DNA from 2 places in the Streptomyces polyrhachis genome. Region 1 is predicted to be linked to the other one. Evidence: riboswitches for the same ligand, from Rfam matches in the RefSeq annotation. Region 1 holds a riboswitch; the other holds the start of a gene.
The links. A riboswitch is a leader RNA that binds a small molecule or an ion and turns the genes downstream of it on or off. The one in region 1 is predicted to bind glycine.
Positions count from the first base shown of each region.

Region 2: it holds a riboswitch for glycine, as region 1 does, so the genes downstream of both, gcvP (aminomethyl-transferring glycine dehydrogenase) here and gcvT (glycine cleavage system aminomethyltransferase GcvT) in region 1, are expected to answer to the same signal.

Region 1 covers NZ_JBHSZO010000017.1:56,092-70,191, reverse strand. The annotation lists gene ACFQLX_RS12915 (ABC transporter permease) at 1-725, opposite strand, end outside; gene ACFQLX_RS12910 (enhanced serine sensitivity protein SseB C-terminal domain-containing protein) at 1,135-1,887, opposite strand; gene ACFQLX_RS12905 (enhanced serine sensitivity protein SseB) at 2,107-2,886, opposite strand; gene ACFQLX_RS12900 (AAA family ATPase) at 2,932-3,603, opposite strand; glycine riboswitch at 3,776-3,882, shown strand; gene gcvT (glycine cleavage system aminomethyltransferase GcvT) at 4,066-5,184, shown strand; gene gcvH (glycine cleavage system protein GcvH) at 5,275-5,652, shown strand; gene glyA (serine hydroxymethyltransferase) at 5,668-6,936, shown strand; gene ACFQLX_RS12880 (L-serine ammonia-lyase) at 7,191-8,573, shown strand; gene ACFQLX_RS12875 (transposase) at 8,789-9,556, opposite strand; gene ACFQLX_RS12870 (DUF6221 family protein) at 9,651-10,031, shown strand; gene ACFQLX_RS12865 (hypothetical protein) at 10,264-10,608, shown strand; gene ACFQLX_RS12860 (terpene synthase family protein) at 10,929-11,861, shown strand; gene ACFQLX_RS12855 (hypothetical protein) at 12,011-12,430, opposite strand; gene ACFQLX_RS12850 (cytochrome P450) at 12,526-13,938, opposite strand.
Region 2 covers NZ_JBHSZO010000002.1:23,953-38,052, forward strand. The annotation lists gene ACFQLX_RS01215 (sugar phosphate nucleotidyltransferase) at 1-1,108, shown strand, start outside; gene ACFQLX_RS01220 (DUF881 domain-containing protein) at 1,346-2,233, shown strand; gene ACFQLX_RS01225 (small basic family protein) at 2,230-2,562, shown strand; gene ACFQLX_RS01230 (DUF881 domain-containing protein) at 2,559-3,371, shown strand; gene ACFQLX_RS01235 (FHA domain-containing protein) at 3,872-4,396, shown strand; gene ftsR (transcriptional regulator FtsR) at 4,437-5,132, shown strand; gene ACFQLX_RS01245 (bifunctional nuclease family protein) at 5,270-5,743, shown strand; gene ACFQLX_RS01250 (MerR family transcriptional regulator) at 5,902-6,474, shown strand; gene ACFQLX_RS01255 (DNA polymerase IV) at 6,675-8,057, shown strand; gene ACFQLX_RS01260 (PRC-barrel domain-containing protein) at 8,120-8,500, opposite strand; glycine riboswitch at 8,673-8,770, shown strand; gene gcvP (aminomethyl-transferring glycine dehydrogenase) at 8,935-11,835, shown strand; gene ACFQLX_RS01270 (DUF5999 family protein) at 11,964-12,170, opposite strand; gene ACFQLX_RS01275 (hypothetical protein) at 12,435-13,058, opposite strand; gene ACFQLX_RS01280 (glutamate-cysteine ligase family protein) at 13,565-14,100, shown strand, end outside.

The DNA.
Region 1 (14,100 bases):
TCGCGGAAGATGATGTAGCCGCGCCCGGCGCCCAGGCTGGTGGCCGCCTCCACGTACTCGCGCTCGCGCAGCGAGAGGGTCTGGCCGCGCACGATGCGCGCCACGTAGGGCCAGCCGAAGAAGCCGATGACGACGATGAGCACGGCCATGCGCAGGCCCGTACCGGAGAAGCCGGCAACGCTGTTGGGGACGACGGCGATCAGGGCGATGGTGAAGAGCAGCTGCGGGAACGAGAGCAGCATGTCCATCACGCGGCTGATGACCGCGTCGACCCAGCCGCCGAAGAAGCCGGCCACCACGCCGAAGAGCGTGCCCAGCACGACGGCGAACATCGCGGCGAGGAAGGCGACCAGCAGCGAGACGCGGGCGCCGTAGACGACGCGGCTGAAGACGTCGCGGCCGTTGATCGGCTCGACGCCGAACAGGAAGTCCTTGCTGATGCCGCCCCAGTCGCCGGTCGGGGTGCCGAAGAGCGGATCGATGAGCTCCTCGTGGAACTCGTCCGGCGGGTGCCCGAAGAGGCTCACGATGAGCGGCGCGAAGACCGCGACGAGGACGAGGAAGACGACGACGATCCCCCCGGCCAGGGCGACGCGGTCGCGCTTGAGCCTGGTCCAGGCGATCTGCCAGGGAGAGCGTCCCTGGATCGCCTTGGCCGGGACGTCGGCAGCTACATCGACGGCCGCGGTCTCCGCGGCGCTGGTGTCGTGCAAAGGTGCCGTCATGGTGGTGGGGACCCCTCTCGGCCGATGGTGTCCGGCCTGGTACCTGACCGCCCTCGGGCGGCAGGTCTTCATCGCTGGTGCAAGTGGTGCGGGTGGTGCGCCGACGTCCTGTTCCGGTGCCGCGCCGGGACTCTCCTCCCTTGCTGCGGGAGTCTTCATTGCGCCTGCGATCACACACCAGACCTGGCCGGGAATGGATGCGCAACCGTGATGTCCCGTGCGTGTTCCGTTATACGGACAGCCGGGGGTCCTCAGCGGGCCCCCAACTCGGGCCGCGGCAAGGCACTCCGGGGGGAAAGCGGGAGGCCGCGGCGGGCGCGTCTCATTATGTGGACACGAGGGCGGCGGCTGCGACGCCGGGGGTGCGGAGGCGCGGGTGCCGGAGGTGGCTCAGGTGGCGGGGGCCGTGTCAGTACGGCGCCGGGGCCGCGCCCGGGTGGCGGCTCGGCGGCGGGTAGCCGTAGCCGGCGGGGGCGGCCGGGCCGCCCGGGAAGGCGCCGCGGTCGAAGAAGGGGCGGCCGTTGGCCCGCATCCACATCGCGACGGGGTCGTAGTCGTCGGCCAGGGCGACGGAGGAGACCGGCAGCCCGGCGGGGACGGCGGCGACGGAGTCCCGCATCATCGCGCGGGCGGCGGCCACCGACTGCTCGCCGGTGTCGTACAGGTCGAGCCCGATCGCCAGGTACGGCTCGCCGAGGGCCGGCTGCACCCAGGCGCGCGTCAGGGTCCGTACGGCCGGGGTGCGGTGGGCGTTCTGGCCGAGGAGGGCGTAGAACTGCTGGACGTCGACGGACGGCTCCGACAGGCGCAGGGGGCCGGCGGGGAGGGCCTCCAGGCCCGCGACGACGCGGCGCAGGTCCAGCCAGGGCACGCCCACGCCGCCGCCGGGGGCGTGCGGGTCCAGCCACAGGCCCCAGCGGTCCGGGTAGAGCGCGGCGGCGATGTCCCGGCCGGCGACGGTCTCGTGCGCGCGCCGCCAGCCGCTCGCGGCGAGCGCCTCCTCGCCGGTCACACAGGGGACGTAGCCGTGGCCGCCGACCTCCATGGCGCCGTACTGCGCGTCCGTGGAGCCCTTGCGGCCCTGCCAGAGCAGCATCCGCACCGGGCCGTCGCGCAGCGCCGTGAGCAGCCGCTCGTAGACCTCGTAGCGCCCCGGCGCCATCTCACCGACGAGCCGCCCGAGCCCCGTACCCCCGTTCACTTCCCCTCAGCCCCCTCATCCGCCGCGCCTGCCGGGCCCGTGCTCCGGTGGCACCTCACAGGTTAGAACGTCGCCTCGCGCTTGTGTGAGCCGACGGTTGTCTCTCCGTACGAATCAGTCGTGTCAGTCGTGGGCCTGTCGTGCACGGGGCGCGGACCTGTCGTGCATCGGCCGCGGATTTCAGTACGGGCCGCCGAAGAACGGCTTGACCCTGGTCCGCAGCCACTGCACCACCGGATCGCCCGCGGCGGCCTCCATGAAGACCAACTGCACCGGCCAGTCGACCGGTTGGCGCTCCAGCGCGCGGCCGAGCGCGACGAGGGCCGTCTCGCGGGCCTGGGGCGCGGCCGACAGCTCGACCCCGACGAAGAGTTGGGGCGCGCCCGCCTCCACGCTCGCCAACACCCGGCGCGCGGAGCCGACTTCGGGGGTGCGCTCGAACTCCTCGCGGGCGGCGGCCAGGAAGTCCACCGGGTCGTCCTGCCAGTCGGGCTCGTAGAGCCGCACCCGGCCGCCGCTGGGCGCCCCGGGCGCCCCCGCCTGCGCCGTGCGGTCGCGCGCCAGCTCCGCCACCGCGGCGGGCGGCAGCGGTACGCCGACCGCGCCGCCGGGGTTGACCGCGATGCCCAGCTGCGGCGGCAGCCCGCGCGCGAACTCCCGCGCGGGGGCGGCCGTGAAGGACATGTGCGAGCCGACGACGGCGAGGAACTGCTCCTTGGAGGAGAACACCGGCACGTAGGGCGCCCCGCCGATCTCGGTGGTCGCCAGCCGCAGGCGCGTGCTCTGCGGTCCGCCGCCCTGCGGCAGCGGCACCCACAGCAGGCTGCGCCCCAGCACCTCCAGCAGCCGGGGCATGGCGCCGGGCTCGCCCAGGGCGGCGCGCAGCACCTCCTCCAGCTCGTTGGCCGGGAAGGCGGGCTGGTCGAGAAGGGGCGCTTCGGGCAGATCCGGGTAGCTCACGCGGGCGAGCCTAACGGCTGGATCCGCCTCCCAGGGGGCCTCGGCTCACCCGAATCGCAGGACCGCCGATCGGGCGCGCTCGCGGTCGAGCACCACCGCCGAGTCGAACTCCCCCGCCAGCGAGCCGTCCCGCGCCGCCCGCAGCAGCCGTCCCACCGACTGCCGGTGGCGGGCGAAGGCGTACGCCGACACCGTGCGCCCGCGCGAGCGCTGCCCCTCCCAGGCCGTCGTCGCCGGTACGTCCAGGAGCAGCAGGTGCACCCCGCGCCCCTCGCGCCGCGCCGCGCGCACGATCCAGCGGCGCACCCACGCCTGGCTGCCGCAGTCGTGCACCACCAGGCCCGTGCGCGAGCGCAGCGCCCGCCACAGCCCCCGGTAGTGGGCGGCGCGCACCAGCGGCCGGTAGAGCCCGTACGGCAGCGCGCGCCCCAGCCTCGGTCCCAGGCGCAGTTCCAGCGCCCGCTCCCAGCGCTCGCGGGTGTCCTGGGAGTCCACCCGCCAGGCCCCGGGCGGCACCGCGCGCCGCATCAGCGTGGACTTGCCCGCGCCCGGCAGCCCGGAGACCACCACCACGTCCCCGGGGCAGAAGCGCAGCTCCGTGTGCTCGGTCCGCTCGGCCCTGTCAGCCCTGCCTGCCCTGTCAGCCCAGTGCTCGCGGCCGTCTCGCCCGTCGCGGCCCTCACGGCGCAGACGCTGCGCCGGCCGCTCTCCGGTCACCGCGGCGGCCCTTCGTACGGCCGGACCCGGATCCTCCACGTGTTCGTCCCCCTCCGTTCGGTCGTACCCGTGCCAGCCTCGCAAGGACGGGGCCGGGTCACAAGAACCCGCCCCGTCCCGGGGCCGGACCGGTCGTGCGATGATGTGGCCCGTCAACTGCATACCGGCCGCTCGAATCCGCGCGGGAGAGTCCTGGATCCATTGTCTCGCAAGGGATCCGGGCGCCGAAGGAGCAAGTCCCTCCCTGGAATCTCTCAGGCCCCGTACCGCGCGGGCGAGGCAGCTCTGAAAAGCGGGTTTCCGGCTGCGCAGCCCAGCTCTGCGCACCCGAGGCCCCACCCAAGGTGCAAGTCGCCCCCGTCGCGGGGTTGCGGCGAACCTCTCAGGTACCGATGACAGAGGGGGAGGAAGCGCTCGCCGCTGCCCATCCCTGCCCACCTCTGTCTGTCCGGGAGTCCAACCGTGACCACACCCGAACCCCGCCGTACGGCCCTCGACGCCACGCACCGCTCGCTCGGCGCGACGATGACCGACTTCGCCGGCTGGGACATGCCCCTGCGCTACGCCAGCGAGCGCGACGAGCACAACGCCGTGCGCACCCGCGCCGGCCTCTTCGACCTCTCCCACATGGGCGAGATCACCGTGACCGGCCCGCAGGCCGGCGAGCTGCTCGACTACGCGCTGGTCGGCCGGCTCTCCGTGCTGGGCGTGGGCCGCGCCCGCTACACGCACATCTGCCGGGAGGACGGCGGCATCCTGGACGACCTGATCGTCTACCGCCTGGGCGACGAGGAGTTCATGGTCGTCGCCAACGCCTCCAACGCCCAGGTCGTCCTGGACGCCCTCACCGAGCGCGCCCCCGGCTTCGACGCCGCCGTACGCGACGACCGCGACGCCTACGCGCTGATCGCCGTCCAGGGCCCCGAGGCGCCGGGCATCCTGGCCTCGCTCACCGACGCCGACCTCGACGGGCTGAAGTACTACGCCGGCCTGCCCGGCACCGTCGCCGGCGTCGAGGCGCTCATCGCGCGCACCGGCTACACCGGCGAGGACGGCTTCGAGCTGTTCGTCCGCCCGGCCGACGCCGTCGCCCTGTGGGAGGCGCTGACCGAGGCGGGCGCGGGCGCCGGACTCATCCCGTGCGGGCTCTCCTGCCGCGACACGCTGCGCCTGGAGGCGGGCATGCCGCTGTACGGGCACGAGCTGACCACCGACCTGACGCCCTTCGACGCCGGTCTGGGCCGGGTCGTGAAGTTCGACAAGCCGGTGGACTTCGTCGGCCGCGAGGCGCTGGAGCAGGCCGCCGAGCGCGCCGAGTCCGCGCCGCCGCGCGTGCTGGTGGGCCTGGTGGCCGAGGGCCGCCGGGTGCCGCGGGCCGGTTTCGACGTGGTCGCGGGCGGTGAGGTCATCGGCACCGTCACCTCCGGCGCCCCCTCCCCCACCCTGGGCAGCCCGATCGCGATGGCGTACGTGGACGCCGCGCACGCCGTGCCGGGCACGGCGGGTGTCGGGGTGGACATCCGCGGCACGCACGAGCCGTACCAGGTCGTGGCGCTGCCGTTCTACAAGCGCGAGCGCTAGGCCGCGTTCTTCCGTACCGCACGGCCCCGCGCCTCCGTACCGCAGCACTCCCGTACGCACCATCCTCACGTATCCAGGAGAATCACCCCCATGAGCAACCCCACGCAGCTTCGCTACAGCAAGGAACACGAGTGGCTCTCGCCCGCCGAGGACGGCGTGGCCACCGTCGGGATCACCTCCCACGCCGCCGACGCGCTCGGTGACGTGGTCTACGTGCAGCTTCCGGAGGTCGGCGACACCGTGACCGCCGGCGAGTCCTGCGGTGAGCTGGAGTCGACGAAGTCGGTCTCCGACCTGTACTCCCCCGTCACCGGTGAGGTCGTCGAGGCCAACCAGGACGTCGTGGACGACCCGGCCCTCGTCAACAGCGCGCCCTTCGAGGGCGGTTGGCTCTTCAAGGTCCGCCTCGCGGGCGAGCCCGACGACCTGCTGTCCGCCGACGAGTACACCGCGTTCACCGCGGGCTGAGGGACGTAACCGATCATGGACCTTCTCAACGGATCCCTTCACGAGGTCGACCCGGACGTCGCGGCCGCCGTCGACGCCGAGCTGCGCCGCCAGCAGGACACGCTGGAGATGATCGCCTCGGAGAACTTCGCCCCGGTGGCGGTGCTCCAGGCGCAGGGCTCGGTGCTGACCAACAAGTACGCCGAGGGCTACCCGGGCCGGCGCTACTACGGCGGCTGCGAGCACGTCGACGTCATCGAGGACCTCGCCCGCGACCGGATCAAGGCGCTCTTCGGCGCCGAGGCCGCGAACGTGCAGCCCCACTCGGGCGCCTCGGCCAACGCGGCGGCGATGTTCGCCGTGCTCAAGCCGGGCGACACCATCCTGGGCCTGGACCTGGCGCACGGCGGCCACCTGACCCACGGCATGAAGATCAACTTCTCCGGCAAGCTCTACAACGTGGCCGCCTACCACGTGGACGCCGAGACCGGGCAGGTCGACATGGCCGAGGTCGAGCGCCTCGCCAAGGAGCACCGCCCGCAGCTGATCATCGCGGGCTGGTCGGCGTACCCGCGTCAGCTGGACTTCGCGGAGTTCCGGCGGATCGCCGACGAGGTCGGCGCGCTGCTGATGGTGGACATGGCGCACTTCGCCGGCCTGGTGGCCGCGGGGCTGCACCCCAACCCGGTGCCGTACGCGGACATCGTCACCACCACCACGCACAAGACCCTCGGCGGTCCGCGCGGCGGCGTCATCCTGTCCAAGCAGGAGCTGGCCAAGAAGATCAACTCCGCGGTCTTCCCCGGTCAGCAGGGCGGTCCGCTGGAGCACGTGATCGCGGCCAAGGCGGTCGCGTTCAAGATCGCGGCGGGTGAGGAGTTCAAGGAGCGCCAGCAGCGCACGCTGGAGGGCGCGCGGATCCTCGCCGAGCGGCTGCTGGCGGACGACGCCCGCGAGGCCGGCGTCTCCGTCCTGTCCGGTGGTACGGACGTCCACCTGGTCCTCGTCGACCTGCGCGACTCCGAGCTGGACGGCCAGCAGGCCGAGGACCGCCTGCACGAGGTCGGCATCACGGTCAACCGCAACGCGGTGCCCAACGACCCGCGCCCGCCGATGGTCACCTCCGGCCTGCGGATCGGCACCCCGGCGCTGGCCACCCGCGGCTTCACGGCCGAGGACTTCCGCGAGGTCGCGGACGTCGTCGCCGAGGCGCTGAAGCCGGGCTTCGACGGGGCGAAGGCCGCGGAGCTGTCGGCGCGGGTGTCCGCGCTGGCCGCGAAGCACCCGCTGTACCCGGGGCTCTGAGCCTCCTTCGCGTGAGCTGCGCGTCGGTGCGGTGCGGGGCCGGTCTGTAACCGGTCCCACACCGCACCGATGCCGCCCTCCCGCGCCGATGGACGCACACTGGAGGAGGGCCTCCCCCGTGTCCACGTGATCCGGGCGCTCGATCCCCGCGCCCCACCGGGCCGCTGTGTCGACCTGCCGCCCGCCCCCGCCTGTCCGGCACGACCCCCGCACCACGCACGACGCACGACAGGACAAAGGAGTCCGATTCCACCGTGGCTATCTCCGTGTTCGACCTCTTCTCCATCGGCATCGGCCCCTCCTCGTCGCACACGGTCGGCCCGATGCGCGCCGCCGGGATGTTCGCGCGGCGCCTGAAGAACGACGGGCTGCTCGCGCACACCGCCGCCGTACGCGCCGAGCTCTTCGGCTCCCTGGGCGCCACCGGCCACGGGCACGGCACGCCCAAGGCCGTCCTGCTGGGCCTGGAGGGCTACTCCCCCCGTACGGTCGACGTCGCCTGGGCCGACACCGAGGTGGCGCGGATCCGCGAGAGCGGGAAGCTGCACCTGCTCGGGGCGGACATAGGGGCCGACCACGAGCTGGACTTCGACTACGACAGGGACCTGGTGCTGCACCGGCGCCGCTCCCTGCCGTACCACGCCAACGGCATGACCCTCTTCGCCTACGACGACTCCGGGGTGCCGCTGCTGGAGAAGACGTACTACTCGGTCGGCGGCGGCTTCGTCGTGGACGAGGACGCGGTCGGCGAGGACCGCATCAAGCTGGACGACACGGTGCTGGCGTACCCGTTCCGCACCGGCGACGAGATGGTGCGCATGGCGCGCGAGACGGGCCTGTCGATCTCCTCCCTCATGCTGGAGAACGAGAAGGCGTGGCGCTCGGAGGAGGAGATCCGCGCCGGGCTGCTGGAGATCTGGCGCGTGATGCAGGAGTGCGTGGCGCGCGGCATGGCCGTCGAGGGCATCCTGCCGGGCGGTCTGAAGGTACGCCGCCGGGCCGCGCAGACCGCGCGCCAACTGCGGGCGGAGGGCGCGCGCGACTCGCACGCGATGGAGTGGGCGACGCTGTACGCGATGGCGGTGAACGAGGAGAACGCGGCGGGCGGCCGGGTGGTCACCGCGCCGACGAACGGCGCGGCGGGCATCATCCCGGCGGTGCTGCACTACGCGCGCGACTTCGTCCCGGGCACGGACGACGACGCGATCGTGCGCTTCCTGCTGGCAGCCGGCGCGATCGGCATGCTCTTCAAGGAGAACGCCTCGATCTCCGGCGCGGAGGTCGGCTGCCAGGGCGAGGTCGGCTCGGCCTGCTCGATGGCGGCGGGCGGCCTGGCGGAGATCATGGGCGGCACCCCCGAGCAGGTGGAGAACGCGGCCGAGATCGGCATCGAGCACAACCTGGGCCTGACCTGCGACCCGGTCGGCGGCCTGGTCCAGATCCCGTGCATCGAACGCAACGGCATGGCGGCGGTCAAGGCCGTCACGGCGGCCCGCATGGCCCTGCGCGGCGACGGCCGCCACTTCGTCTCGCTGGACAAGGCGATCAAGACGATGAAGGAGACGGGCGCGGACATGAAGGTCAAGTACAAGGAGACGGCGCGGGGCGGGCTCGCGGTCAACGTGATCGAGTGCTGATCGAACTCGCCCTGACCTGGGAGGTCTTGCGTTTCGGAGCGCTCACGACGCGTTGTCGTTGATCGCTCCGGCGCTCCCCAATTGCTCCCCGGGAAACGCTCTGAAACGGCCACACCCTGCGTCGCGACGGTTGTCCGATGTGGGGCTAAGGGCTGTCCCGTAAACGATCTTCGAGTGGGTCGGGACGTGCTCGGCCCCGCAGTGGGCGGGCTCGTCTATCCGGCGAGGGCGAGGTTGTGCAGGCGGGCGATGCCGAGCATGGCGTGGTGGACACCGTCGCCACGTAGTCGGCAGTCGCGCAAGATCTTGTAGGTCTTCATGCGGGCGAAGCAGTGCTCGACACGGGCCCGAACCTGCTTGTGCGACTTGTTGTGCGCCTGCTTCCAGGCGGGCAGTTCCTCGCCGTTGCGGCGGCGGTGCGGCATCACGAGCCCGGTGCCCGGATAGCCGCCGTCGGCGATCGTGGTGGTGTTGCCGACGGCGGCCTTCATGCCGGACTCGGCCCAGGCCCGGCAGTCGTTGCGGTTGCCCGGCAACGGTCGGCCGACCACCACGACCCGACGGGTGTCAGCGTCGATGACTACCTGGTGGTTGGTGGAGTAGCGGTAGTTCTTCGACTGCTCGGCGACGTTGTGATCGCGGGTGGGTACCAGGGTGCCGTCCACGATCAGTACCGCGTTCTTGGCGAATCGCCGGCGGAGCTGGAGGGCGAGCTTCGGCCCGAGGTGGTCGATTACCCGGTCGGCGGCCGACTTCGATACGCCGAACAGCGGGGCCAGTTGTCGCATGGTCAGGTTCGTCCGCCAGTACGCGACGACCAGCAGTACCCGGTTCTCCAGTGACAGCTTCCACGGTCGGCCCCGACCGCCGACGTCGGCGCCTTCGCTCCGCAGTTGGGTCACCAACTTGCCGAAGAAGCGAGGGCTCAGCCCAGTGAACGGGGCTATCCAAGACGGCTCCGACGCCGTAATCACACCAGCCACGCCAAGATCATTCCAGCATCGGCCAACCGGCCGCGGCCCGCCCGCATCATGGAAATCAGGCGACCGATCTCAGCGCATCGTCCAGGATGACCTCATGAGTCAAGACCTGGTGGGGTTCCTCCACGCACGGCTGGATGAGGAGGCCGACCTGGCCCGACGCTGCGAAGGTGACGACTGCGGGGAGTGGACCGCTCGCGGGCACACGGTCGACTTCTGCCAAGGAGAACTCCCCGGCTTCCATCCCACGATTGCCCTCCATGTGGCGCTGCACGACCCGTCTCGCGTCCTGCGGGAGGTCCAGGCCAAGCGGCGCGTGCTCGCCCGCCATGCGCTCAGTCCAGCCACGGGTGACCCCGAACTGCCGTGGGACAACCGCGATGACTGCCAATACGACGGCGAGACCTGGCCATGCGACGACCTGCGCGACCTCGCCTCTCCCTACGCCGATCACCCTGACTACCCCAGACGACCCTGAGCCGAAGATCGTTTACGGGACAGCCCTTAGACTCTTATCTCGCGTTGCGTCTGCGGGAGTTGGAGGCGGACAGCTCTCGTGCTACTTACGTTGCCGACGGTGCCTGGAGCATCCCCTATCTGGACGTCGACGGTCGACGAGTCGGCCTGATGACGGATGCCTACCGGGAGGAGATCTGCGCGCCCTTGGGCGTGAGTGGCCCCAACGACCCGGCCGTTTCCCCCTACGGTTCGTGCTCTTCACCGCAGAGGCTCGGGAAGTCATGGACGATCACGATACGGTGTGGCTTCCCCAGATGCTGGCCTACCTGGCTGGCGCGATCCAGGCCAACCCCCACGACCCGGCGCTTCATGAGATCCACGCCGACGTTATGGCTCGTCCCGATCTCCACCAGCGTTACCTGCGCATCGGTCCAGACCTAGAGGGCATCTCTGACCCAAGTGTGCCCCGGTTCGTCAGCCTGCCGCACGAGAAGTGGACCCGCAGCGGCATCATGATGATCGTCGACCCACTACACCTGCTGGGCCCCTTCGGCTTCCGCCGCATCACGCCACTACCGGTCGAAAAGTTCCAGTAATCCATAAAGAGGGTCGCTATTCGGACATTTCCCGGTCGAAAGTTGGCGCATAGTCGCTGCAGCGATGCCGCCTGTGCACGCGTCATATGCCTCGTGCGATTCGCTGGAGGGCGCACGGGGCAGGATCTGCGGCCAGATACACCACACTCCAGTGCCAGAGCTGGCCGAAGGGATATTTCCTCGTGACTGCCGCCGCTGTACAGATCGAGCCCAGGCTGCCATGGCTACCCACCCCCCCATCGGCTGCCGAGCTGCCCGCATTGCGCTCACCGCTGCCCAGTCAGTGCCACCCCGCGGCCGGTCCGGCTCTCGAGGAGAGCATGCTGACCTGGGCCATGCGCTTCGACTTGGTCCGCACCTCCGCCGCAGCTGAGCACTTCCGCCAAGCGGGTTTCGGCCAATTCGCTGCCACGGTGTATCCGCGCGCTGTGTACCTGGAGTTGGTCGCACAGTGGCAGTTGTTCAACTGGATCGTGGATGATCGCTTGGACGAGGGCTACGAGGGGCTGACACCCGAGGGCCGCACGGAGCTGGCACGCAGGCTGCTCGCCCAGCTCCGGGTGGACCTGGACGCTCCCGAACCGTGGGGCCCACTGGCGGCTGCTATACGCGACCTGTGGCAGCGTACAGCCCCCTTGATGTCACCGAGGTGGCGCTCCCGCTTCATCGCGAACTTCCGTGACTGGCTCACCTTCAGCCTGCGCCAGCACCACAACTCTCACGACGCCGCCCTTCCTGTCCCCGAGCTGGTGACGTTCCTGCGCCGCCGCCGGATGAACTCGGGCTGCTTGATGAGCTTCGACCTCATCGAACCGGCGAACGGCGTGGAGGTCGCCCCGGAAATCGCCGAGAGCGAGGCCTACCGCGAGATACGGGCCGCGGCCAACGACGTGGTCAGCTGGACCAACGACCTTTACAGCATCCGCAAGGAGATCGCGCGCGGAGACCACGAACACCTCGCCGCGATCCTGCTGCTTCGTGATCCCGCCAGCGGATGGACGCAAGCACTAGCGCAGGCAGCGACCATGGTCGACCTCGTCACCGGTGACTTCCTCGCCGCGTGCGAGGACCTGCGCTCCATGAAGCCGCTGATAGACAGCGAAGCTGCCTGGAGCGGGGTCGAGGCATCCCTTGAGGACCTGTCGCTGTGGATAGCCGGCAGCCTGAGCTGGCACCGCTGGTCCCCCCGCTACCGCGACGTCGAAGAAGCCACCACTCCGATCCCCTCCTACATCGAAGCCCACCTGAAGTAGCCCGACGGGCCGAGAACCCCTGACACCCTGCGTCGCGGATCCGGCTGCACAGGTCTCCCCCGCACTGCCATCGACTGGCCCGCATGCCGCCTTGAGCGCTGGGGCGTTGACGGAGGTGCGTCGCCCGGCCGAACTGGGAGGGCGTCCTTCTACGGGCGCGGGAGTGGTGCCAATCCCTCGGGAAGGTCGCTGATGCCCTTGCGCTGGTACCACGCCCTCATCCAGGCGATGATCTCCCTGCGCTCCAGGCGCCACGCCTCCCCGGGCGGGAGGGGGAGGAGGAAGCGGACCGCGAAATCGACGCTCAGCGCACTCCAAACCGGCGTGCGGGTTTCCTCGCTCGCCGGGAGCGGCTCGTCGCGCACCTGCACCGCGTCAGTCAGCACGGCTGACGCGGTGCAGGTGGTGGAGGCGGCGATCCACCCCCAGGTGAACTCCCTCTTCCCGGCGGGCAGCACGAGGTTGCGGCACGCTCCGGACCGGCTCTCCACCATGACGCGTGCGCCGGAGGCCAGGGGACCGTCAGGAGACGGGATACCGACATAGACACGGTCCTCATCGAACGGCACGCAGTCCCCTTTATCTGTACAGGCTGGTCTGACACGGTGGCGTCCCCGCAGAGGATAGAGCTCTGCTGCGCGCCCCGGCCACGGCGCATCTGGAATCACATCCCCCTGACCCAGCGCACGAGGCTCTCCCACAGGCGGCTGCGGCTCTTCGGGGGCGTCGGCACGGCCGCCGCCTCGGCGGCTGGAGCAAGCAGAGACGGCGCAGGGGCGGTTGCCGGAGGTGTGGAGGCGGTGGCCCGGTCGGTGCGCAGCGCCGTGAACGTCACTGGGAGTTCGAGGAGTTCGCGGGAGAGCAGGGAGGTCTGCCATCGGATGTCCTCAGCCGGGACTGCCAGACTCACGTCGGGTAGGCGGGTGAGGAGGGTGTCCACGCCGACTTCGGCGATGGCGCGGCCGATGTCCTGGCCGGGGCACTCGTGCGGCCCGCCGCTGAAGGCAAGGTGGGAGCGGTTGCCGTGGACAGGCACCGTCAGGTCGGGGCGGACCTGCGGGTCGGCGTTGCCCGCGGCCAGCCCCAGAACGAGCATGTCGCCGGCCTTGATGTGGTGTCCGGCGAGTTCGGTGTCGGCGGTGGCCCAGCGGCCGTAAACCGCGCTGAAGGGCGGGGTGTCCCACAAAACCTGCTCCAGCGCGTCGGGCAGGGTCATGTGGCCTCCGGCAAGGTTGCCGCGGAAGCGCGAGTCGGTCAGCGTCATGTGCAGGGTGCTCGCGATGAGGTTCGCGGTGGTGGAGTACGCGGCGATCAGCACCAGACGTAGGTGCTGCACCAGCTCCGCGTCCGTCAAGGCAGACCCGTGGGCGATGAGCCAGGTGGCGAAGTCCTCCCCCGGGCGCTCCTTCTTCTCCGCAACGAGGTCTGCGAGGGCCTGTTCGACGAAGGCGTTGCTCTCGATGGCGGTCTCAGTTGCTTTGATCATGTCACGGGCCGCCTCGAGGAGGCGGGGCCCATAGGAGTCGGCCATACCCAGCAGCTTCGTCATCACCAGCATCGGCAGCGCGTCCGCGAACTCCTTCACCAGGTCCGCCTCGCCGCGCTCGCGGAACCCGCTGATGAGCAGGTCGGCGTAGCGGACGATGTAGCGGCGCACCCCTCGATGGTTCAGCTGCTTCATGGTGTCTGTCACTGCGGCGCGCAGCCGCGTGTGCTCCGCCCCTTCGACGAAGGAGCACATCGGTACCCACGTCGTCAGCGGCAGCAGCGGGTTGTCCGGGGCCACGAGGCCCTCGGCAGGTGCGCGCCACAGACGTGAATCGCGACTGAAGCGGGTCGGGTTGCGGGCCACCTCCAGGACCTCCCGGTACCCCAGGACCAGCCACGCTGGCACATCGCCGTGAACCAGCACGGGAGCGACGCCGCCGTGCGCGGCACGCAGGGCCTCATGCAGTTCAGTCGCCTTCTCCTGCGCCTCTGGGCCGTAGATGCGGCGGGCATCGGTGTGCGCCCCATAGGCAGGACAGACAGGGGAAAGAGCGGTTGGCACCGCAGTGGGGTCGGGAGTCACCAGCATCTCCAAGAAGGTGGGCCGGGTATCCCCGGCATTGGCAGGGGGTGTGCGTATGGAGCGTCCGGCCGGTACGGCTCGCTTGCAGTACCGGAAACGCGACCTTCGGGTGAAGTAGTCGTCTATTACAGCGAGTTGAGCGTCCTAGTGTCCGTGTGAACGTCAATG
Region 2 (14,100 bases), on a different contig from region 1:
CGCGCGCGGCAGCGCCGGCGGCATCATGATCCGCACCACGCCGGGGGTGCCGGACTCCGTCGACATCATGTTCCTCGACGAACGCGGCGCCGACCTCTCCCAGGGCGCCCAGCGCAAGCTGGACCGCGTCTACGCCCGCCAGGAGTACCGCCGCGCCTTCCCCGGCGAGATCGGCGACCTGCACTTCCCCGCCAGCGTCTTCGACAGCTACACGGGCTCCCTGCTGCGCGCCGTGGACACCACCGGCATCGCCGAGTCGGAGCTGAAGGTCGTCGTCGACGCCAGCAACGGCAGCGCGGGCCTGGTGCTGCCGAGCCTGCTCGGCCGCCTGGGCGTGGACGCGCTCACCATCAACCCGGGCCTGGACGAGTCCCGTCCCACCGAGACCCCCGCCTCGCGCCGGGCCGGCCTGGTGCGGCTGGGGGAGATGGTCGCCTCCGCGCGGGCCGCCTTCGGCGTGCGCTTCGACCCGGTGGGCGAGCGATTGTCGCTGGTGGACGAGAAGGGCCGCATCATCGAGGACGACCGCGCGCTGCTGGTCCTCCTCGACCTCGTCGCCGCCGAGCGGCGCAGCGGCCGCGTCGCCCTGCCCGTCACCACCACCCGCATCGCCGAGCAGGTCGCCGCCTACCACGGCACCCAGGTGGAGTGGACGACGACCTCGCCGGACGACCTCACCCGCGTCGCCCGCCAGGACGGCACGGTCTTCGGCGGCGACGGCCTCGGCGGCTTCATCGTCCCCGAGTTCTCCTCCGTCTTCGACGGCGCCGCCGCCTTCGCCCGCCTGACCGGCCTGGTCGCCCGCACCCAGCTCACCCTCAGCCAGATCGACGCGCGCATCCCCCGCGCGCACGTGCTGCGCCGCGACCTGCCCACCCCCTGGGCGGTGAAGGGCATGGTCATGCGCCGCGTGGTGGAGGCGGCGGGCGAGCGCTCGGTGGACACCACCGACGGCGTCCGCGTCGTGGAACCCGACGGCCGCTGGACCCTGGTCCTGCCCGCCCCGGCCGAAGCGGTCACCCACCTGTGGGCGGAAGGCCCGGACGAAGCCTCCGCCCAGGCGCTCCTGGACACCTGGACCCCCATCATCACCAGCGCCGGGGAGTAAGCAGCCGAGGTTGCGACGCCCGGACACGCACTCTCGCCGCACGGTAGGTCAGGACAGGTGGCTCCGCCACATGACCTGACCTACCGCACGGCGAGAGCACGCACCGGACGCCGCTGTTATCCCCGAATGCTTGGTGGGGCGCCATCCCGTGTTCTTGTGCGTCGGGTGCGTGTACTGGGGTTGTGACGTCCCCGCCCGGTCACCCGGACTTCGTCGGTCCGCGGTGTGCGTGCCAGGATGTGCGGCATGCCGCAGCAGGGACCCGAACGGAGCAGTGAGCCGGCGCGAGCGCGCCCGGACGCCTCCATGTCGCTGCTCACGGAGATCATGGAGCACAGCCTCGACGACGGGTACGCCGAGGCCGCCCGCCGCGCCGGCGCGCCGCGCTCGCTCGCCGTACGCGGTGCGGTGGCCGCCGGGCTGGCCCTGGCGGCGCTGATCGTCACCGTGGCCGCCACCCAGGCCCGCGACGCGGCGCCCGTCATCGCCAAGGAGCGCGCCGACCTCATCGGCCGGGTGGAGTCGGAGACCGCCGAGGCCGACGCCCTGCACGACGAGGTCGACCGCCTCCGCCACGACCTGGACGCCAGCCGGCGGGCCCTGGACAACAGGGGCGGCGGCGCGCTGGAGCGCCTCGGCCTGCTCTCGGGCGCCACCGAGGTGACGGGCCCCGGCATCGAACTGGTGGTGGACGACTCCGCGGACACCGCCTCCGGGCCCGGCGACGGCCCGCGCCGCTCCACCGGCTTCACCGACACCGGCCGGCTGCGCGACCGCGATCTGCAGCGCGTCGTCAACGGACTGTGGGCCGCGGGCGCCGAAGCGGTCTGCGTCAACGGCCAGCGCCTGACCGCCCTGTCGGCCGTCCGCGCCGCCGGCGACGCCATCGTCGTCGACAACCGCCCGCTGGCACCGCCGTACAAGCTCCTCGCGGTCGGCGACGGCAAGCGGCTCAGCCGGGACTTCCAGGACAGCGCCGACGGCCGCTACCTCTACGTCCTGCAGGAGAACTACGGCATCCGCACCCGGATCTCGGTGCGCGAGAAGGTCGCCCTGCCGGCCGCCGCCGGCCTGACCGTACGCAACGCACAGCCGGCGCCGCCGGCGGGGGAGGGCACGTCGTGATCGCGGTACTGGGACTGGTCTTGGGAGTCGTGGTCGGATTCATCGTCCGACCCGAGGTGCCCACGGCGGTCGAGCCCTACCTCCCCATCGCCGTCGTCGCCGCGCTCGACGCGGTCTTCGGCGCGCTGCGGGCCATGCTCGACGGCATCTTCGACGACAAGGTCTTCGTGGTGTCGTTCCTGTCCAACGTGGTCGTCGCGGCCCTCATCGTCTTCCTCGGCGACCAACTCGGCGTCGGCGCCCAGCTCTCCACCGGCGTGGTCGTGGTCCTGGGCATCCGCATCTTCTCCAACGTGGCCGCCATCCGCCGCCACGTCTTCAGGGCGTGAGCGCGGTGCACGAGGAGGAGACCCCCGCGGCGCCCGCCGCCCCGCCCGCGCTCCCCCCGGGCCCGTCGGACACCGCCCCGGGCCCCACGGGCCGCGAGCGGCTGCTGAGGGCCCTGTGGCCGCCGCGCCTGGGACGCGGCCAACTCACCGTCGCCGCCCTGCTGTTCTTCCTCGGCCTCGCCGTCGCCATCCAGGTCAGCTCCACCGGCGGCCCCAGCGCCCTGCGCGGCGCCCGCCAGGAGGACCTGGTCCGCATCCTCGACGAACTCGACGACCGCAAGCAGCGGTTGGAGGAGGAGCGGGCCGGCCTGGAGGAGCAGCGCAGCGAACTGGAGAGCAGCTCGGACCGCGCCGAGGCGGCCCGCGAGCAGAACGCCGCCCGGGAGCGGCAGCTCGGCATACTGGCCGGCACCGCCGCCGCCCAGGGCCCCGGCATCCTCCTCACCGTCGGCGACCCGGCAGGCACCGTGGAGGCCGACATGCTGCTCAACGCCATCCAGGAGCTGCGCGCCGCGGGCGCCGAGGCCATCCAGGTCAACGGGGTCCGCGTGGTCGCCTCCTCCTACGTGCAGGGCGGCACCGAGCCCGGCGACGGGGTGTCCGTGGACGGCAGGAGGCTGAGCGCCCCGTACGTCTTCAAGGCCATCGGACGACCCGCCGACCTCGAGCCCGCGCTGCGCATTCCCGGCGGCGTGGTGCAGACGCTGGAGAAGGAGCAGGCCACTGTGCGGATCGAGGGCGGTGACAAGGTCGTTGTGGATGCCTTGCGGGAGGCGGAGCGGCCTGACTACGCTCGGTCGTCGTCGTAGGTCACGGGCCTTCCCGCCCGCAGGGGGCGGCGCATCGAATCGGTGGTGCGTGGTGGAAACTGTGAGACGGCTGTGCACGTTCACCGGTTGTGGGCGCGCGGCGATCGCCGCGCGCCGCGGACACGGCCACGAGAGTCCCTGCCCCACGGGCGGGTCTGTTCAAGGTTCAAGGGGAATCGCCCGTGAAGTTGTTTCAGAGGTTGTTCGGTAAGGGCCAGCAGGCGCAGAGCGCCGGCCGGCACCGCGCCCAGGCACGCCCGGAGGACGAGGGCGAGCGCCCGCTCTTCCGCGACCAGAGCGGTCCCGGGGCCACTCCTGCGGGTGACATCCGGGGCGGAGCGTACGGCGCTCCCGGCGCGTCCGCTGTTGACCCTGCGGCCTCGGGCCGCATAGGTTTCGAGCAACCATCAACCTCAAGTACGGGTGGAGGGTTCGCCTCCGCCGGCCCCGGGGTTCCCGACAACGCCGTCGCGGGCGACCCGCGACAGGAGGCACAGCCCATGGTTTGTACGAGGTGCGGGCACCGCAACGCCGAGGCGAGCCGGTTCTGCTCCAACTGCGGAGCCCCGCTGCGCGCCGGCGCCACGGCCGAGCGCCCCTCGGAGACCACCTCGACGATCTCCATCTCGGGTATCGAGGCGTACGAGGCGGAGGCGATGGGGCAGGCGGCCCCCTCGCTGTCCCCGGAGGCGCAGGCCGCCGTCGACGCACTGCCGACCGGCTCGGGCCTGCTGGTGGTGCGCCGCGGCCCCAACTCCGGCAGCCGCTTCCTCCTCGACGGGGAGCTGACCACCGCGGGCCGCCACCCGCAGGGCGACATCTTCCTGGACGACGTGACGGTCTCCCGGCGCCACGTGGAGTTCCGCCGCGGCGCGGACGGACTCTTCACGGTCGCCGACGTCGGCAGCCTCAACGGGACGTACGTCAACCGCGAGCGGATCGACTCCGCGGTCCTGGCCAACGGCGACGAGGTGCAGATCGGCAAGTTCCGCCTCGTCTTCTACGCCAGCCGCCGGGGCATCTGAGCGCGGGCCGGCCGGCGAGGCGGCAGAGGACGGCGCAGGAATGTCGGACGCGGACACGGACGCCCCGGCCACCGCGGTGGCCGGGCGGCTGATGAGCATCGGGGGAGTCCTCGTGCAGCTGCGCGAGGAGTTCCCCGAGGTCACCATCTCCAAGATCCGCTTTCTGGAGGCGGAGGGGTTGGTGGAGCCGCAGCGGACCCCGAGCGGGTACCGCAAGTTCTCCTCCGCCGACGTCGCACGCCTCGCCCGGGTGCTGCGCATGCAGCGCGACCACTACCTGCCGCTGCGGGTGATCCGCGAGCAGCTCGACGCCGCGCCCCCCGGTGACGACGCGCCGCGCGAGCCCGCCCCCGAGGCCCGGGCGGAGCCCGACCTGCTCACCAGGGCGCAGCTGCTGCGCCGGGCGCGCGTCGCGGAGGGCGACCTCGCCGACTGGGAGTCCTACGGACTGCTCGGACCGGAGGCGCAGGGCGGCTACGACCCGCAGGCCGTGGCCGTCGCCCGCCTCTGCGCCGAGCTGGGGCGCTACGGGATCGAGCCCCGGCACCTCAAGGGTGCCAAGGCCGCCGCGGAACGCGAGGCAGGGCTGATCGAACAGGTGATCGCCCCGTTGCGGATGCACCGCAGCCCGCGCACCCGCGCGGACGCCGAGGCCGCCGCCCAGGAGCTGATCGGCCTCGCCGGCCGCCTGCACTCCGTCCTGCTGCAGTCGGCGCTGCGCGCCCGCGGAAGCTGAGCCCCCCGCCCGCAGGTTCCCTGAGCGGCTCCCGACCCCGCCGACGCCCCGCGCCAGGGGCGCTCTGCGGGGCGGACATCCCGGCTGTCGGACGGCTCGACTACCCAAACCCGCCGCGAACGGCCTAGGGTTGCTGTGTGAACGAGCTCGACGTTGTCGGTGTCCGGGTCGAAATGCCGTCCAACCAGCCGATCGTGCTCCTGCGGGAAAGGGGCGGCGACCGCTACCTCCCCATCTGGATCGGACCGGGGGAGGCCACCGCGATCGCCTTCGCCCAGCAGGGCATGACGCCTGCCCGCCCGCTGACCCACGATCTCTTCAAGGACGTCCTCGACGCGGTGGGCCAGACCCTCACGGAGGTCCGCATCACGGACCTGCGCGAGGGGGTCTTCTACGCCGAGCTGGTGTTCTCCTCCGGCGCCGAGGTCTCGGCCCGCCCCTCCGACGCGATAGCGCTGGCGCTGCGGACCGGCACGCCGATCTACGGCAGCGACGGGGTCCTGGACGACGCCGGGATCGCGATCCCGGACGAGCAGGAGGACGAGGTGGAGAAGTTCCGTGAGTTCCTCGACCAGATCTCGCCCGAGGATTTCGGGACGAGTCAGCAGTAGGGAGCACTTCCTCCGGTGCGGACGCGGTAAACCACCCGTAGGGTGATTATCACTCGGCGTGCCGAGTGTGGCGTTCGTTGACGCGCCCCGGGCGACTGCCTACCGTCGGACAGGCAGTTCAGGGAGCGGAGGTCGGCGTGGGTGTCACCGGCAAGAAGATGACGGTAGGGGCGGGCGGTCCCCTTCCGCTCCACGGACGATCCCCGCAGGGGGTGAGAGCGGACGTGAGCACCGGCGAAACAGTCGGCTACCGCGGGCCCACGGCCTGCGCCGCGGCCGGCATCACCTACCGCCAGCTCGACTACTGGGCGCGTACGGGCCTGGTCGAGCCCAGTGTCCGCCCCGCCTACGGCTCGGGCACCCAGCGCCTGTACGGGGCGCGCGACGTCGTGGTGCTGAAGATCGTGAAGCGGCTGCTGGACACCGGCGTCTCGCTGCAGAGCATCCGCACCGCGGTGCGCCACCTCACGGCGAGCGCCAGCGCCGACCTCCAGCAGATGACGCTGATCTGCGACGGCGCGACGGTCTACGAGTGCGGCTCGCCGGACGAGCTGGCCGAACTCCTCGCGGGCGGCCAGGGCATCTTCGGCATCTCCGTCGGCGCGGTCTGGCGCGACGTCCAGGGCGTGCTGACCCAGCTCCAGGGCGAGTGCGTGGACACCGGCGAGACCCTGACCGGCGAGAACCAGACCGACGAACTCGCCGCCCGCCGCCGCGGCCGGGCGGTCTGACCCTCCCTTTTCCGAGCCGGGCGGCGCCGTCCCGGGCGCCGTCCCGGCAGCCGTTGTCAGTGGCGTGGTGCATCCTTCGGACTGTGCAGCGCGAGTCGGCCGGATCGCATCAGCCGGGTGCGGGGGAGCCGCCCCCGGGCCCGGCCCGGCGCGCCGCCGAGCCGGTGGGGCGGGCGGCGCCCACGATCCTCCACCTCGACATGGACGCCTTCTTCGCCGCCGTCGAGCAGGCCGCCAAGCCCAGCCTGCGCGGCAAGCCCGTGATCGTCGGCGGCCTCGGCCCCCGCGGCGTGGTGGCCACCTGCTCCTACGAGGCGCGGGTCTTCGGCGTGCACTCCGCGATGCCCACCTCCCAGGCCCGCCGCCTGTGCCCCAACGCCGCCTACCTCCAGCCGCGCTTCGAGGTCTACCGGAGCATCAGCGAGCGCGTCATGGCGCTGCTGGGGGAGCTGTCGCCGCTGGTGGAGCCGCTGAGCCTGGACGAGGCGTTCGTCGATCTGGAGGCCGGCGGAGCGGCCCGGGACACCGCCGGCGCCAGGAGCGTCGCCGAGCGGCTGCGGGCGGATATCCGGGCGGCCACGGGGCTGACCGGGTCGGTGGGGCTGGCCGGCTCGAAGATGCTCGCCAAGATGGCCTCGGAGCTGGCCAAGCCCGACGGGTTTTTCGTCGTCACCCCCGGTACGGAGCCCGCCCTGCTCGCCCCCATGTCCGTGCGCGCGCTGCCCGGGGTGGGGCCGGCCACCGCGGAGACGCTGCGCCGGGCCGGGATCACGACGGTCAAGCAGGTCACCGAGGCCGGCGAGGAGGAGCTGGTGCAGCTGCTGGGCAGGGCGCACGGCTCGTGGGTCCACGCCATGGGCCTGGGCCGCGACCGGCGCCCCGTGGTCGCCGAGCGGGATGCGAAGTCCGTCTCCGTGGAGGACACCTTCGACGTCGACCTGCACGACCGGGTGCGCATCCGCGCGGAGGTGGCGCGGCTGGCCGAGCGGTGTGTGAGCCGGCTGCGCGGTGCGCGGCGCTCGGGGCGCACGGTGGTGCTGAAGGTCCGGCGCTACGACTTCTCCACGCTCACCCGCTCCGAGACCCTGCGCGGCCCCACCGACGACCCGGTGGTGGTGCGCGAGGCGGCGGAGCGGCTGCTGGAGGGCGTGGACACCACCGGGGGCGTACGACTGCTCGGGGTGGGCGTCAGCGGACTCGCCGACTACACGCAGGAGGACCTCTTCGCCCAGGCGGCGGGGGAGCGGGCCGCGCGGGCCGCCGAGCAGGAGGCGCGGGAGATCGCGGCGGTACGGGACACAGGCGGACCGCAGGCCGGCCGGGAGCCCGGCGGGGAGTCCGGCGGGGGAGAGCCGCCCGGGGCGGCCGGTGTCCCGGAGGCCCCCGAGCCGCGCCGCTGGCCGCCCGGTGTGGACGTGGTCCACACCGGGCACGGCCCCGGCTGGGTCCAGGGCAGCGGCCTGGGCCGCGTCACGGTCCGCTTCGAGACCCCGCTCTCACCACCGGGCCGCGTCCTGACCTTCGCCGCCGACGATCCGGCGCTGGAGCGGGGAAAGCCGCTGCCCCTGGTCCCGCAGGACTGAGGCCGGCCCGAGGGCCGTGCCGGGCCCGTACCGCCCGGCCGGTGCGGGATCGGGCGGCGGGTTCAGCCCTCCGCGCCGGAGATACGGCCGAAGTCGCGGTCGGGCGGGGTGGGGGGCTTGCCGCCCGCGGGGGGCAGCGCCATGCCGTAGTGGTGGTAGAGCTGGAGTTCCTGCTCGGGGGAGAGGTGGCGGCCGACGCCGAAGTCCGGCGCGTCCTTGATCAGTTCCCGTTCGAAGGGGATCCGCAGGGCGCCCGAGACCAGCTCGCTCGGCTCCAGCGGCACGAAGGCGTCCCGGTGGAAGAGCCCGGTGCGGATCGCCGCCCACTCCGGCTGCCCGGTCGCGTCGTCGAGGTAGACCTCGTCCACGGTGCCGATCTTCGTCCCACGGGTGTCGAACGCCTTGCACCCGATCAGGCTCCGGGGATCGATGTCACTCTGCACGGTCCCTCCAACCACTCGTCCGTTGCGCTGAGTCCACCAAAGGACACAATCCGCCCCCCGGCCACCGGAGGGAACCACCCGTGTGGTGCCGGGAGCCGCGGCGCCCGGCCCGGGTGCGGCTGCCCGGGCCGGGCCGGCCCCCACCCCCGCTGGTAGGCTGGGGGACGGCTGCAAACCCCGCGCGGGAGAGTCCGCCCCGGAGCCCCGGGACGGCGCCGAAGGAGCAAATCCTCCCCGGAATCTCTCAGGCACACGTACCGCGCGGACGAGGTCACTCTGGAAAGCAGGGCCCGGGCGCACGCCCGGACCCTCACCGACGGTGAAAGCCGGGCCCGTGCCCGGTGAAGCTCTCAGGTTTGGATGACAGAGGGGGAGGCCGTTCGGGTGCCGTCCCAGGCGCCCCTCGAAGGTCATGCGACCAGGAGGCCTTAACGATGTCCGCCACCCACCGCTCCTCCCTCGGACCCTCTCTCGGAGAGCTCGAGCGCGGTATCCCCTTCGAGCAGCGCCACATCGGCCCCGACGCCGAGGCCGAGGCGAAGATGCTGGCCCAGGTCGGCTACGGCTCCCTCGACGAGCTGACCGCCGCCGCCGTCCCCGACGTAATCAAGGGCGCCGAGTCCCTCGCCCTCCCCGAGGCCCGTACCGAGGCCGAGGTGCTGGCCGAGCTGCGTGACCTGGCCGACCGCAACCAGGTCCTGACCTCCATGATCGGCCTGGGCTACCACGGCACCTTCACCCCGCCGGTGATCCTGCGCAACGTGCTGGAGAACCCGGCCTGGTACACGGCGTACACCCCCTACCAGCCGGAGATCTCCCAGGGCCGCCTGGAGGCCCTGCTGAACTTCCAGACCGTCGTGGCCGACCTCACCGGCCTGCCCACCGCCGGCGCCTCCCTCCTCGACGAGGGCACCGCCGCCGCCGAGGCCATGTCCCTCTCGCGCCGCATGGGCAAGGTCAGGAACGGCGTCTTCCTCATCGACGCCGACACCCTGCCGCAGACGATCGCGGTGATCCAGACCCGCGCCGAGCCCACCGGCGTCGAGGTCGTCGTCGCCGACCTCGGCGCGGGCATCCCCGCCGAGATCGCCGAGCGCGGCGTCTTCGGCGTCCTGCTGCAGTACCCGGGCGCCTCCGGTGCCGTACGGGACCTGCGCCCCGTCATCGAGCAGGCCCACGAGCTGGGCGCGCTGGTCACCGTCGCCGCCGACCTCCTGGCCCTGACGCTGCTGACCTCCCCGGGCGAGCTGGGCGCCGACATCGCCGTCGGCAACACCCAGCGCTTCGGCGTCCCGATGGGCTTCGGCGGACCGCACGCCGGCTACATGTCCGTACGGGAGAAGTTCGCCCGCAGCCTGCCCGGCCGCCTCGTCGGCGTCTCCAAGGACGTCGACGGCCGCCCCGCCTACCGGCTGGCGCTCCAGACCCGCGAGCAGCACATCCGCCGTGAGAAGGCCACCTCCAACATCTGCACCGCGCAGGTGCTCCTCGCCGTGATGGCCGGCATGTACGCCGTCTACCACGGCCCCGACGGCCTGCGCGCCATCGCGCGGCGCACCCACCGCTACGCCGCGATCCTCGCCGCGGGCCTGGAGGCCGCCGGGGTGGAGCTGACCCAGGGCGCCCACTTCGACACCCTCACCGCCCGCGTCCCCGGCCGCGCCGCCGAGATCGTCGCCGCCGCCCGCGAGGCCGGCGTCAACCTGCGCCTGACCGACGCCGACCACGTCGGCATCGCCTGCGACGAGACCACCACCCGCGCCGACCTGGCCGCCGTCTGGTCCGCCTTCGGCACGCAGGGCGACGTCGAGGCGCTGGACGCCGCCGTCGCCGAGGCACTCCCCGCGGACCTGCTGCGCGGCGACGAGGTGCTCACCCACCCCGTCTTCCACCAGCACCGCTCCGAGACGGCCATGCTGCGCTACCTGCGCAAGCTCGCCGATCGCGACTACGCGCTGGACCGCGGCATGATCCCGCTGGGCTCCTGCACGATGAAGCTCAACGCGACCACCGAGATGGAGCCGGTCACCTGGCCGGAGTTCGGCGCCCTGCACCCCTTCGCGCCGGCCGAGCAGGCCGCCGGCTTCCTCACCCTCATCAACGAGCTGGAGGAGCGCCTGGCGGAGGTCACCGGCTACGACAAGGTCTCCCTCCAGCCCAACGCCGGCTCCCAGGGCGAGCTGGCCGGCCTGCTGGCCGTGCGCGCGTACCACCGAGCCAACGGCGACACGCAGCGCGACGTGTGCCTCATCCCCTCCTCCGCGCACGGCACCAACGCCGCCAGCGCCGTGATGGCCGGCATGAAGGTCGTCGTCGTCGCCACCCGCGAGGACGGCGACGTCGACGTCGAGGACCTGCACGCCAAGATCGACAAGCACCGCGATGAGCTGGCCGTGCTGATGGTCACCTACCCCTCCACCCACGGCGTCTTCGAGGAGCAGATCACCGAGGTCTGCGCCGCGGTGCACGAGGCGGGCGGCCAGGTCTACGTCGACGGCGCCAACCTCAACGCCCTGGTGGGCCTGGCCAAGCCGGGCAGGTTCGGCGCGGACGTCTCGCACCTGAACCTCCACAAGACCTTCTGCATCCCGCACGGCGGCGGCGGCCCCGGCGTCGGCCCGGTCGCGGTGCGCGCGCACCTCGCCCCGTACCTGCCCAACCACCCGCTGCAGCCCACCGCCGGACCGGCCACCGGCGTCGGCCCGATCTCCGCCGCCCCCTGGGGCTCCGCGGGCATCCTGCCGATCTCCTGGGCGTACGTGCGGCTGATGGGCGCGGAGGGGCTGCGCCGCGCCACCCAGGTCGCGGTGCTCAGCGCCAACTACATCGCCAAGCGCCTGGAGCCGCACTACCCGGTGCTCTACACCGGCCCCGGCGGCCTGGTCGCGCACGAGTGCATCATCGACGTGCGCCCGCTCACCAAGGCGACGGGCGTGTCCATCGACGACGTCGCCAAGCGGCTCATCGACTACGGCTTCCACGCGCCGACGATGTCCTTCCCCGTCGCCGGCACACTGATGATCGAGCCGACGGAGTCCGAGGACCTCGCCGAGATCGACCGCTTCTGCGACGCGATGATCGCGATCCGCGCGGAGATCGACAAGGTCGGCTCGGGCGCGTGGGACAAGGCCGACAACCCGCTGGCCGGCGCCCCGCACACCGCCGCCGCGCTCGGCGGCGGCTGGGAGCACGGCTACAGCCGCGAGGAGGCCGTCTTCCCGGCCGGGGTGAGCGCCGCCGACAAGTACTGGCCGCCGGTGCGCCGCATCGACGGCGCCTTCGGCGACCGCAACCTGGTCTGCTCCTGCCCGCCGATGGACGAGTACGACAACTGACGGTCGGGCGACCGGTGGTCAACCCCGTGGTGCCAGGCGTCGGTTGAGACGCGGATGAGGCCGGTCCGGCGAACACGCCGGGCCGGCCTCGTGCTTCTCCGGGAGCCCGGCTCCCGGGAGCACGGCGGTCAGGCCGCCGCGATCACGCTTCCCGTACCGAGCGGGCGGTGCGGGGCGATGATGCTGCCGTCGGGCAGCAGCTCCCCGGTGTCCTCGAAGAGCAGGACGCCGTTGCACAGCAGGCTCCACCCCTGCTCCGGGTGGTGGGCGACCGGGTGGGCCGCCTCGCGGTCGGCGGACAGGGCGGACGGACAGGCTGGCTGGTGCGGGCACATGGTGGTGGAAGTCTCTCGCTGCGTCTGCCCGTTGATGAGGCGACTGGCTGGCTCGTACATGGCGGTTCCCCCGTGTCCCCCGTAGACGGTCGGTCGGATCCCAGTGTTGCCCTACCGCGGTCGTTCCGCAGGGATTTCCGGACGACTGGTCTCCCTGGGGGAGGACGCATCACCCGGCCGGACGGTTGCCCGGCCCGGGTCACCCCTTCGGATGGCATCCCGCGGTCCGGCCGACACGGGGGCGCCGACTGTGCTGACCGAAGGTCAGGCCGTCGTACGCAGCAGGGGCGCCGGAGAGAGGCGGTCGCTGAGGCGGGGCAGCAAGTCCGCGACGCGGTACGGCCGGTGGGCCGCGATGCCCGGGGGCGCCGGGGCCAGGGGGACGAGCAGGTCCTCGGGCGCGGGGTGGCCGGTGAGGCCGTCGGAGGCGGTGTCGCGGTGCAGCCACAGCGTGAGCATGTACAGCTCGGGGATCGACAGCAGCCGGGCCTGGAAGAGCGCCGGGAGCGACTCGACCTGGCGCCAGGCACGTTCGGTCGCGGTCACGTACGGACCCTCCACGAAGTGTGAGAACGCCCAGCCGTCGGGTGTGAGCCCGGCCTGCGCCGCGGCTGCCGGCGGGCCGGCCGGGCCGCGCAGCTGGAAGCGCCAGCCGCTGAGCCGGGTACGGGGCGCCACCGGTCGCGCGGCGCCGGGCCGGCGGCTGCCCACGCCGTCCATGGTGTGGACGGGGAGGGAGAGTTCGGTGGTCAGCGGGCCGGCCGGGACGCGCGGCGGGGAAGGGCGTACGCCGAAGGTGCGGGCGCCGGGCAGGGCGGTGGGGGAACCCAGTGCGTTGAGGATGCTGCGCAGGGCGGGCGCGGGGGCGGGCGGAACGAGCAGCGGCATGGTCAGTTGCCTCTCACTGGGAAAGAACTGCTGAGCGGAGAACGGCGGATACCTGGGGGACTGCGGATAAGCGGGCGGGGCGGCGCGGTCGCGGTGCGGGCCGTACGACCACGCCGTCAGGGGTGTCCGCATGCCGGGCGGGGGCGGGGCCGACTCTCTGCCTCGTGGGGAAGTCTAACCGCCCCGGGTTGAGAGGGTGTTTCCCCTAGAAGGCCCCAATATTGCCCGTCAGGTGAATTCCAGCCATAGTGCGGCGCCGTATCACCGGCGATTCGTCCAGCACGTGCGTGCGGCCTGCGGTGACTCATTTCCGTGAGATGGCCGGAAATCGACGGTGATTTTCGCCATGCCGTCGCGGCCGCCTGGCCGGCCTCGATATGCCTGCGGAATGTGCCGCCATCGTGGGCCGCTTCCAGCCTACTTGGCGGCGGCGGGCCGGCGGGGCGTTATCGATCGCCCCGGCTGGGCATCATCCCGGCACGCCGCACACGAGGAGGGACGCAGCGATGGGGGAGAAGGTCGCGGCCGGCGGGTTCGACCTGTCCGACCGTCAGCGTCACCGCCGCCGGCTCCGCCAGTGCCTGACCGCGCTGGAGCGGATGCTGGAGGAGAAGCGCTTCGACCGGCCGCAGAATCTCATGGGGCTGGAGATAGAACTGAATCTGGTGGGGGCGGACGGATTACCGCGCATGCTGAACCACGCGGTACTGGAGCGCATAGCGAGCCCCGATTTCCAGACGGAGCTGGGCCAGTTCAACCTGGAAGTCAACATCGCCCCGCACCGGCTTTCCGCCCGCGTTCTCGATCAACTGGCGGAGGAACTGCGCACCGGACTGGGATACGCCGACCGCAAAGCCCGGGAGGTGGCTGCCGGAATCGTCATGATCGGAATTCTCCCCACCCTCACCGAGGAGGACCTGGGAAGTGCCAACCTCACCGAGGTCGACCGCTATCTGCTGCTCAACGAGCAGATCATGGTGGCGCGCGGCGAGGAGATATCCGTCGACATCCAGGGCGTCGAGCGCCTCACCTACGTGGCGGA